Regions from separate parts of the Streptomyces sp. NPDC048636 genome, predicted to be linked through region 1. Evidence: riboswitches for the same ligand, from Rfam matches in the RefSeq annotation. Region 1 holds a riboswitch; the other holds the start of a gene.

Region 1 (5,309 bases):
ACCACCAGTGAGCAGACGACCAGCGCGAGCAGGGCGGCCCGGCCGGTGAGCCGGCCGCGGCGGCGCCGGGCGCGCACCCGGTAGACCCGGGCGGCGGCGTGCTCGCCGAGCGCCTTGAGTCTGGTCGCGGTGGAGAACCGGTCCCGATCCGCCGGCACATCGCCTCCCCGGTGTTGACTTCGCTTGAGTGACGCCGTCCCCGGCCACGGTACGGGACCGCGGCCGGGGACATGCGTCAGACGTGTCTGCTACTCAGGTCGAGCGCGTCCTCGCGTCCTTGATGCGGACGCCCGGCGGCGGTCAGCCCTTGAAGCGCGGGAAGGCGGAGCGGCCCGCGTACACCGCGGCGTCGTCCAGGATCTCCTCGATGCGCAGCAGCTGGTTGTACTTGGCGACGCGCTCGGAGCGGGCCGGGGCGCCGGTCTTGATCTGGCCGCAGTTGGTGGCGACGGCCAGGTCGGCGATGGTGACGTCCTCGGTCTCACCGGAGCGGTGGGACATCATGCACTTGAAGCCGCTGCGCTGGGCCAGCTCGACGGCGTCGAGGGTCTCGGTCAGCGAGCCGATCTGGTTGACCTTGACCAGCAGCGCGTTGGCGGTGTCGCTGTCGATGCCGCGGGCCAGCCGCTCCGGGTTGGTGACGAACAGGTCGTCGCCGACCAGCTGGACCTTGTCACCGAGCTGGTCGGTGATGGTCTTCCAGCCGTCCCAGTCCTCCTCGTTCAGCGGGTCCTCGATGGAGACCAGCGGGTACGCGGCGACCAGGTCGGCGTAGTAGGAGGTCATCTCGGCGGCGCTGCGGGACTTGCCCTCGAACTCGTAGGAGCCGTCCTTGTAGAACTCGGAGGCGGCCACGTCGAGCGCCAGCGCGATGTCCTGGCCCGGCTGGTAGCCGGCCTTCTTGATGGCCTCGACGATCAGGTCCAGGGCCTCGCGGTTGGAGTCGAGGTTCGGCGCGAAGCCGCCCTCGTCACCGAGACCGGTGGACAGACCGCGCTCCTTCAGCACCGACTTCAGGGTGTGGTAGACCTCGGTGCCCCAGCGCAGCGCCTCGGAGAAGGACTCCGCGCCGACCGGCGCGATCATGAACTCCTGGATGTCCACGTTGGAGTCGGCGTGCGAACCGCCGTTGAGGATGTTCATCATCGGGACCGGCAGCAGATGGGCGTTGGGGCCGCCCAGGTACCGGAAGAGCGGGAGGTCGGACGCCTCGGAGGCGGCGTGCGCGACGGCGAGGGAGACGCCGAGGATGGCGTTGGCGCCGAGCGAGGACTTGTCCGGGGTGGCGTCCAGGTCGAACATCGCCTGGTCGATCAGCCGCTGCTCGGTGGCGTCGTAGCCGACGAGCTCCGGGCCGATCTGCTCGATCACGGCGAGGACGGCCTTCTCGACGCCCTTGCCGTTGTAGCGGTTCTTGTCGCCGTCACGGAGCTCGAGGGCCTCGAAGGCGCCAGTGGAGGCACCGGACGGAACGGCGGCACGGCCCGTGCTGCCGTCGTCGAGGCCGACCTCGACCTCGACCGTGGGGTTGCCTCGCGAGTCGAGGATCTCGCGAGCTACGACGACGTCGATGGACGGCACGAGGTTCTCCTTCGTATGTGTCTGCGGTAGCGACACGAGCCTAACCGGACCGGAGGGCCGGACCCCCCGTTCGCCCGTCCCGCGAGACAGGACGTGGCATAAATAGCCAGTTTTGGGTGCGGATATCTACATTTTCCGCGAAGCCCTTGCCGTGAAGCTTCTGCCGTGAGCCCTTTGCCGAGACCCATCGAGCCCCGGCCGGAACGCACCGCGGGGCGGCGCGCCCGGCCGGGGCTCGTGGTCGACGCGTGGCCGACGGTTCCCGGATCCGGCCCGGTCGGCCGGACCGCGGTCAGCTCAGGTGGAGCCGCTGACCCGGGTAGATCAGGTCGGCCTGCTCGACGATGTCCTTGTTCAGCTCGAAGAGCTTCTTCCAGCCGCCCTCGACCTTCTCGGCCTTGGCGATCTCGCCCAGGGTGTCCCCGGCCTTGACCTTGTACTCGCCGTCGCCCTTCTTCACCGGACCGCGGGCCTCGTGGCGCGCGGCGCGGTCGGGCTCGGAACGGGTCTCGGCCTTCGGCTGCGCGGGCTTGGGCGCCGGGGCCTTGGACTCCTGCTGACCGGAGTCGGAGGGGGTGGAGCTCGACGGGGTGCCGCCGGTGGTCAGCCCGGTGCCGCAGACCGGCCAGGCGCCCTTGCCCTGGCCGGCGAGGACCTTCTCGGCGACCTGTATCTGCTGGTCCTTGCTGGCCTTGTCGGCCGTGGGGGCGAACGAGGTGCCGCCGTAGGCGGCCCAGGTGGAGCTCGAGAACTGTAGTCCGCCGTAGTAGCCGTTACCGGTGTTGATCGACCAGTTGCCGCCGGCCTCGCACTCCGCGACCTTGTCCCACTGGGCGGTGGTGGCGGCGGAGGCGGAGGTGGCCCCGATGAGCGGGGCGGCCACGGCGGCGCCCGCGAGACCGGCGAGGGCGGCGATACGGGTGGCCTTGGACGGGCGACGGTGCTTGCCGTTGGACTTGAGCATCGTTGGTTCGTTTCCTCACCGACGCCTACGAGGTGAGCTGTCGGGTTCGGACGTGAGTTGCCCGGCCGGTGCACCACCGATCGACGAATGATCGACGATCGATCACACCCGGCTTCACCCCTAGCCGACGAGCCCGTGTCCACAGGCCGTTCGGCACCTACCTTGGGTCCCCCGCTCCTGCCTTCGGCGCTGACGCGTCGGTTCCCCCCGACCGCCGGCAGGATTCGGCGTGACGATCGACGGTGCCCGCGGTGGCGAGCGGGAAGACCGTAAACACACCCCCCGAGAAGGTTCAAACACCCCATTCGCAGCGAGAGGTGCTGTATTTGATCTCTCCCGGCCCACATCTACGCAGGTGGGGCCGGGTGCGGAGAGATCGGACAGGGGGTGCGCTCCGGGCAATGTGACGAGAGGTATGTCTCACCGTCGCCAGATCGGGCAATTCACCCCGAACTACCGCCCCTTGGCGCTCAGATCCAACCGCTGACCCGGGAGGATCAGATCCGGATTGTCCCCGATGAGGCTTTCGTTGTCTTTGTAGAGGCCGTGCCAGCCGGTCGACAGCTCCTCGCGCTGGGCGATCTCTGAAAGGTTGTCACCGGGGCGCACGAGGTAGCCGTCGTCCGAGGACCCCTCGGCGCGTTCCCCGCTGTCCCGGGAGGCATGCCGCCCGGAGGGCCGCCGGGCCTCCTCGTCGCCGTTCGCCTCGTCCGGGTCCCCGGCGCCGCGGTGGCGGCCGGTGGGCGCGGGGTCGGCGCTCTCGTCCGGGGACTCGCTCTCGTCCGGGGACGCCGAGGCGTCCGGGCGGTCCGGGGAGTCGGAGGACTTCGTGTCCGACGGGGACGGCGACGCGGAGTCCTCGTCGTCCTCCTCGGTGGGCGAGGCGGACGGGGAGGGCGTTGTCCCCTCCTCCTGGTCCGCCTCGGATCCCTCGTCGTCGCCGGGCGCCCACCGCTCATCGCCGGACTCGTCCGAGGAGCCGGAGGAGTCCCCGGAGGAATCCCATGCGTCCCCGCGGTCCTCGGCCGCCGAGCCGCCGCGCTCGCCGCCCTCCCCGCCGTCACCGCGCTGGCCGAGGGACGGCTCCCGGGTGATCCCGGGGTCCACCTCGGGGGCGTCGCCGCCGTCGGTCAGCCCCGCGTTCACCGCACAGCTGGGCCAGGCGTCCGGGCCGCGCTCGTCCAGGATCGACTGGGCCACGGATATCTGCTGGGAGCGGCTTGCCAGATCGGGACGCGGGGCGTAGGCGGTGCCGCCGTGCTCCGTCCACATGGACAGGGTGAGCTGGAGGCCGCCGTAGAAGCCGTTGCCCTCGTTGGCACTCCACATCCCGCCGCTCTCACACTCGGCGACCTGGTCCCAGGTGGCGGTGGAGGCGGCCTGGGCCCCGCTGGCCCCGAAGAGGGGGATGGCGAGCCCGGCACCCGTGATGCCCGCCGCGACGACGATGGCCGGAGCCTGGCGGGGGCGGCGGTGCCGACCGTTCCCGGAACGCATGTGGTGGCCTCTCGTGTGGCGGTGGAGTTGTCGGTTGAACATAGCGACGGCACTCGATCATCACAAGCCGGTGTATCCCAGGTCACGCCCCGGTCACGCCGCTGATCATTCGTCACTTATGTCATCCGCCAAGGAGCTTCGGCGCCTCAGCCACCCCGGGAATTCCATGTCACGGGGAGGGTGCGCAGTCCGCGCATGATCAGCCCACCGCGCCAGCGCAGATCATCCGAATCCACCGCAAGCCGGATATCGGGCAGTCGGCGCAGCAGAGTGGCGAGGGCGGTCTGCGCCTCCAGCCGGGCGAGCGGGGCGCCCAGACAGTAGTGGATGCCGTGGCCGTAGCCCAGATGCTGGTTGTCGGTGCGCGTGAGGTCCAGCACATCGGGCTCGGGGAACCGCTCGGGGTCGCGGTCCGCGGCGGCGAGCACCACCAGCACCGGTTCGCCCGCGGCGATGCGCTCATCGCCGATGGTCAGCGGCTCGGTGGCGAACCGCCAGGTGGCGATCTCCACCGGGCCGTCATAGCGCAGCAGTTCCTCGACGCCCGCGGCGAGCAGCCGCTCGTCCCCCTCTTCCAGGGCCTGCTGGAGCCGGGCGCGCTGAACCGGGTGGCGCAGCAGCGCGTACATCCCGTTGCCGATCAGATTGACCGTGGTCTCGAACCCGGCGAACAAGAGGATGAAGGCCATCGCCGCGGCCTCGTTCTCGGTGAGGTGCTCCCCGTGGTCGCTGGCCCGGATCAGCCCGGAGATGAGGTCCTCGTCCTCTCCCTCCGCGCCGAGCGTCTCCCGTTTGCGGTGGATCAGCTCGGCGAGATAGGCGCGGATGTGCTTCACGGCGCGGGCGACTCCGCCGCGTGGACCGCCGCCGTGCCGGATCATGGAACCCGCCCAGTCCCGGAAGTCGTCCTGGTCCTCGCGGGGCACCCCGAGCAGATCGCAGATCGCGTAGATGGGGAGGGGGAAGGCGAACTCATGGATCAGATCGGCTTCTCCCCTTTCCCCGAAGTCGTCGATCAGCCGATCGGTCAACTCCCTGACCCGCGGGGCGAACGCGGCGACCCTGCGCGGGGTGAACGCCTTGGACACCAGCCGCCGCAGCCGGGTGTGGTCCGGCGGATCGATGTTGAGCAGATGTGTCATCAGATCGGCACGTTGCTCACCGGGGATGCCCACCTTGCCCCGGGCATGGGCCGATTCGCTATGGGTTCGCGGGTTCTTGGACAGCCGGGGATCGGCCAATGCCTGCCGGGCGTCGGCGTAGCGGG
Region 2 (5,309 bases), on a different contig from region 1:
ACGGCTGCGCCATGCGCACCAGCGCGTCGTAGATCGAGGAGTCGCCGTGCGGATGGAGCTTTCCCATCACCTCGCCGACGACGCGGGCGCACTTCACGAAGCCGCGCTCGGGGCGCAGCCCCATCTCGTTCATCTGGTAGAGGATGCGCCGGTGCACGGGCTTGAGCCCGTCGCGGGCGTCCGGCAGCGCACGCGAATAGATGACCGAGTAGGCGTACTCGAGGAAGGAGCCCTGCATCTCGTCGACGACGTCGATGTCAAGGATGCGCTCCTCGAAGTCGTCCGGCGGCGGGGTCTTCGTGCTGCGGCGGGCCATCGCGCGTGCGGCTCCTTCAACTGCCGGGGCGGGATCTGACGGCGTCCATTGTGGCCCGCCCCGCCGACAACTGTGGAACGGGCCGTGGACAAGCGTGGCCGCGTCCCGTTCCGCCCCCTGCCTCGGGACCCTGTCACGGGGGTGCCGCGGAGGTCCGCGGACACCCCCCGCGGGGCGGAACAGGACCGGAACTTCGCCAGATGTCCATGCGCTTGCATACAGTGACAGGAGCGCTCATCACGCGGCTCGCACCGCCTCCATCACGCGATCGAAGGGACGTACATGCCCATGGGTCACACGGCCACGCAACAGGCCGGCTCCGGCGGCCTGAAAGCGACTGAGCATCGGCTGGCCAACGGACTGCGGGTGGTGCTCTCCGAGGACCACCTGACCCCGGTCGCCGCGATCTGCCTCTGGTACGACGTCGGCTCGCGCCACGAAGTCAAGGGGCGCACCGGTCTGGCTCACCTCTTCGAGCACCTGATGTTCCAGGGCTCGGCCCAGGTGACGGGCAACGGCCACTTCGAGCTGGTGCAGGGCGCCGGCGGCTCGCTCAACGGCACGACCAGCTTCGAGCGCACCAACTACTTCGAGACGATGCCCACCCACCAGGTGGAGCTGGCGCTGTGGCTGGAGGCGGACCGGATGGGGTCCCTCCTGACCGCGCTGGACGAGGAGAGCCTGGAGAACCAGCGGGACGTCGTCAAGAACGAGCGCCGCCAGCGCTACGACAACGTGCCGTACGGCACGGCCTTCGAGAAGCTGGTCGCCATGGCCTACCCCGAGGGCCACCCGTACCACCACACCCCCATCGGCTCGATGGCCGATCTGGACGCGGCCTCCCTGGAGGACGCGCGCGCGTTCTTCCGCACCTACTACGCGCCGAACAACGCGGTGCTGTCGGTCGTGGGCGATATCGACCCCGAGCAGACCCTCGCGTGGATCGAGAAGTACTTCGGCTCCATCCCCTCCCACGACGGCAAGCGCCCGCCCCGCGACGGCGCTCTCCCGGAGGTGATCGGCCAGCAGCTGCGCGAGGTCGTGGAGGAGGAGGTCCCCGCCCGCGCGCTGATGGCCGCCTACCGGCTGCCGCACGACGGCACCCGCGAGGCCGACGCGGCCGATCTGGCGCTGACCGTCCTCGGCGGCGGCGAGTCCTCCCGGATCCACAACCGTCTGGTGCGCCGCGACCGCACCGCCGTGGCGGCCGGATTCGGGCTGCTGCGGCTGTCGGGCGCGCCCTCGCTCGGCTGGCTGGACGTGAAGACCTCCGGCGGTGTCGAGGTGCCCGCCATCGAGACCGCGGTCGACGAGGAGCTGGCCCGCTTCGCCGAGGAGGGGCCGACCCCCGCGGAGATGGAGCGCGCCCAGGCGCAGATCGAGCGCGAATGGCTGGACCGGCTGGCCACCGTCGGCGGCCGCGCCGACGAGCTGTGCCGCTTCGCCGTGCTGTTCGGCGATCCGCAGCTGGCGCTGACCGCCGTGGAGCGGGTGCTCGAGATCACCCCCGAGGAGGTGCGGGCCGTGGCCGCCGCGCGGCTGCGCCCGGACAACCGCGCCGTGCTGGTCTACGAGCCCGTCCAGGGCGCCGAGTCCGCCGATGACGCCGCCGACGACACCGACGCAGAAGGGGAGGCGGCCCAGTGAGCGACGCCGTCACCGCGACCATGAACTTCCACCCGCGGCCGAGCGGCGGGGCGCCCAAGCCGTGGGCCTTCCCGGCCCCCGAGCGCGGTGAGCTGTCCAACGGGCTCACGGTCCTGACCTGCCACCGCCCCGGCCAGCAGGTCGTGGCCGTCGAGGTCAACCTGGACGCCCCGCTGGACGCGGAGCCCGCCGGGCTCGACGGAGTGGCGACCATCATGGCGCGCGCCCTGTCGGAGGGCACCGACAAGCACGACGCCGAGGAGTTCGCCGCCGAGCTCGAGCGCTGCGGCGCCACGCTGGACGCCCACGCCGACCACCCGGGCGTACGGGTCTCCCTGGAGGTCCCGGTCTCCCGGCTGCCCAAGGCGCTCGGGCTGCTCGCCGACGCGCTGCGCGCCCCCGCCTTCCCCGACAGCGAGGTCGAGCGGCTGGTGCGCAACCGGCTGGACGAGATCCCGCATGAGCTGGCCAACCCGGCCCGGCGCGCCTCCATGGCCCTGGCCAAGGAGCTGTTCCCGGCCGAGTCGCGGATGTCCCGGCCCCGCCAGGGCACCGAGAAGACGGTCGAGGGCATCGACGCGGCGGCCGTACGGGCCTACTACGAGGCGCATATCCGCCCGTCCACCGCGACCGCCGTCGTGGTCGGCGACCTCGCCGGGGTCGACCTCGACAAGGCCCTCGCCGACACCCTCGGCGCCTGGACCGGCGGCACGGCCGCGCCCCGCCCGGCCCCGCCGATCGTGGCCGACGACACCGGCCGTGTGGTGATCGTCGACCGGCCCGGCGCGGTCCAGACCCAGCTGCTGATCGGCCGGATCGGCGCCGACCGCCACGACCGCGTCTGGCCCGCCCAGGTGCTGGGCACCTACTGCCTGGGCGGCACCCTCACCTCCCGGCTCGACCGCGTGCTGCGCGAGGAGAAGGGCTACACCTACGGGGTGCGCTCCTTCTGCCAGGTGCTGCGCTCCACGGCCCCCTCGCCGTCCGGCGCTTCCGCGGGCGCCGCGATGCTGGCGATCAGCGGCTCGGTGGCCACCGAGGTCACCGGCCCGGCGCTGGAGGACCTCTGGAAGGTGCTGCGCACCGTGAAGGAGGAGGGGCTGACGGACGCCGAGCGCGATGTCGCCGTGCAGAACCTGGTGGGCGTCGCCCCGTTGAAGTACGAGACCGCGGCCGCCGTCGCGGGCACCCTCGCCGACCAGGTCGAGCAGCACCTTCCGGACGACTTCCAGGCGCAGTTGTACGCCCGGCTCGCCGAAGCCGGGACGGTGGAGGCCACCGCCGCGGTGGTGAGCGCCTTCCCGGCGGACCGGCTGGTCACGGTGCTGGTCGGCGACGCCTCGGAGATCGAGGGGCCGGTCCGGGAGCTGGGCATCGGTGAGGTGACCGTCGTCTCGGGCTGACCCCCGGCGCGACCCCCGGTCCCCCAACGGGCCATCAGCGGAAGGACCCTGGCATCGCATGCGATGTCAGGGTCTTTCCGAATGCCCGTTTTATAGGGAGGTTGGCTGTTTGGTTTGTGGGGAGAGCAACAAAAATCCGGATCTGTTTGGTGATCGAAAGACGGCCCGATTAGCGTCAGTGCGGCTGTTCGCCATCTACACGCCGCACCCGCGGCACGGGCAGCCATCGCCGAGTCCCCGTACGGCGCGAGCCAGGGGAGCCGGGGACCCAATGTCCCCAGGGGTGAATCGGGCGCCTTGTCCTCCGGGACGAGGGGGCCGTAGGAGACCTTCCTGCTCCGAACCCGTCAGCTAACCCGGTAGGCGAGAAGGAAGGAAGGAGTGCGCCACAGCATGGCGTTCACCCGTGCCACCGGGAAACACCGCCGTCCCCGACGGTCCGTCCGCACCGGCGCGAACATCGTGGGAGCGACCACCGTCGCCTCGGGCGTCGTCGCCGGTATCGCCGGACCCGCCCTCGCCGCCGAGCCCGCTCCCGAGCAGACCGGGCTACAGCAGGCGATCGTGATCGACGAGGGTCTGGCCGACCAGATCCAGGCCCAGGCGCAGTCCCAGGAGACCGCCGCCGCGGAGGCCGCGGCCAAGGCGCGGGCCGAGACCATCGCCCGCCAGGAGGCCGCCAGGAAGGCCGAGGCGGCCGCGAAGAAGGCCAAGGCGGAGCGGGCGGCCAAGGAGCGCGCCGCGCGCGAGGCCGAGCGCAAGCGCCTCAACACCTTCGTCTCGCCGGTCTCCGGCTCCTATGTCTCCACCGCCTACCAGGCGTCCAGCGGTCTGTGGTCCTCCGGCAGCCACACCGGTATCGACTTCCACGCGGCCTCGGGCACCTCGGTGCACGCGGTGGGCGCCGGTGAGGTCGTCGAGGCGGGCTGGGGCGGCTCCTACGGCAACAACATCGTCATCAAGATGAAGGACGGCACGTACACCCAGTACGGCCACATGTCCTCCCTGAACGTCTCGGTCGGCCAGACGGTCACCCCGGGCCAGCAGATCGGCCTGTCGGGCGCCACCGGCAACGTCACCGGACCGCACCTGCACTTCGAGGCGCGCACCAGTCCCGACTACGGCTCGGACATCGACCCCGTGGCGTACCTGCGCTCGCACGGCGTCGGCGTCTGACCCCGCCGCGGCCGTGCCCCCGAGGGGCACCTCCGTACATCTGGCACCACCGAAGGCCCCGTCCGCCCGGAGCGGACGGGGCCTTCGGTATGTCGCCCCACTCCCGCTGACCAAAAACATCCATGAAATCCCGTCCGCCATCGGAAATTCCCTGGTTCTGGAATAGAGTTGTCGAACGCCCGGCAATCGGGTGCGTTTCGCTGGGATTAAGGCGGAGGTTCAACAGTGCGGGACCGGAAGTGAACGGGGATACCGCCGAGATCACGGGCGGTCGGCGGATTTCGGCGCATGCGGTGTGCACGGCCATTCGCGAGCACATCGTCTCCGGTGCCTATCCGCCCGGCAGCCGGCTCACCGAGGAACTGCTCGCGCGCCGCTACGGCGTCTCACGGGTGCCCATCCGGGAGGCCCTGCGCACCCTGGAGTCCGAGGGCTTCGTGATCACCCGGCGCCATGCGGGCGCATGTGTCGCCCAGCCCACCGAGCGGGAGGCGGCCGACCTCCTCGACATCCGCGGGCTGCTGGAGCCGCTGGGCGCCGCCCGCGCCGCCCAGCGCCGCACCGAGGCCCAGTTGAAGGTGTTGCGCGGTCTGGTCCGGCTCGGACAGGAGCGGGCCCGCCGGGGGAGCCTGGGTGAACTGCGGCCGCTGGGCGACTGGTTCCACGAGATCCTGGCGCAGGCGTCGGGCAGTCCGAGCCTGGCCGGGCTTCTCGTCCAGGTGCGGCGCAAGATCGCCTGGGTCTACCCGTCCGATGCCCCGCACGAG

The links. Region 1 has a riboswitch for cyclic di-AMP ahead of AB0C66_RS34145 (transglycosylase family protein). Riboswitches for the same ligand answer to the same signal wherever they lie in the genome.
Positions count from the first base shown of each region.
Region 2: it holds a riboswitch for cyclic di-AMP, as region 1 does, so the genes downstream of both, AB0C66_RS32510 (M23 family metallopeptidase) here and AB0C66_RS34145 (transglycosylase family protein) in region 1, are expected to answer to the same signal.

Region 1 covers NZ_JBEZHR010000021.1:87,932-93,240, forward strand. The annotation lists gene AB0C66_RS34135 (septum formation initiator family protein) at 1-158, opposite strand, end outside; gene eno (phosphopyruvate hydratase) at 301-1,581, opposite strand; gene AB0C66_RS34145 (transglycosylase family protein) at 1,874-2,545, opposite strand; cyclic di-AMP (ydaO/yuaA leader) riboswitch at 2,553-2,744, opposite strand; gene AB0C66_RS34150 (transglycosylase family protein) at 2,999-4,042, opposite strand; gene AB0C66_RS34155 (cytochrome P450) at 4,189-5,309, opposite strand, start outside.
Region 2 covers NZ_JBEZHR010000018.1:101,167-106,475, forward strand. The annotation lists gene AB0C66_RS32495 (DNA topoisomerase IV subunit A) at 1-316, opposite strand, end outside; gene AB0C66_RS32500 (pitrilysin family protein) at 599-1,963, shown strand; gene AB0C66_RS32505 (pitrilysin family protein) at 1,960-3,366, shown strand; cyclic di-AMP (ydaO/yuaA leader) riboswitch at 3,584-3,747, shown strand; gene AB0C66_RS32510 (M23 family metallopeptidase) at 3,760-4,542, shown strand; gene AB0C66_RS32515 (GntR family transcriptional regulator) at 4,782-5,309, shown strand, end outside.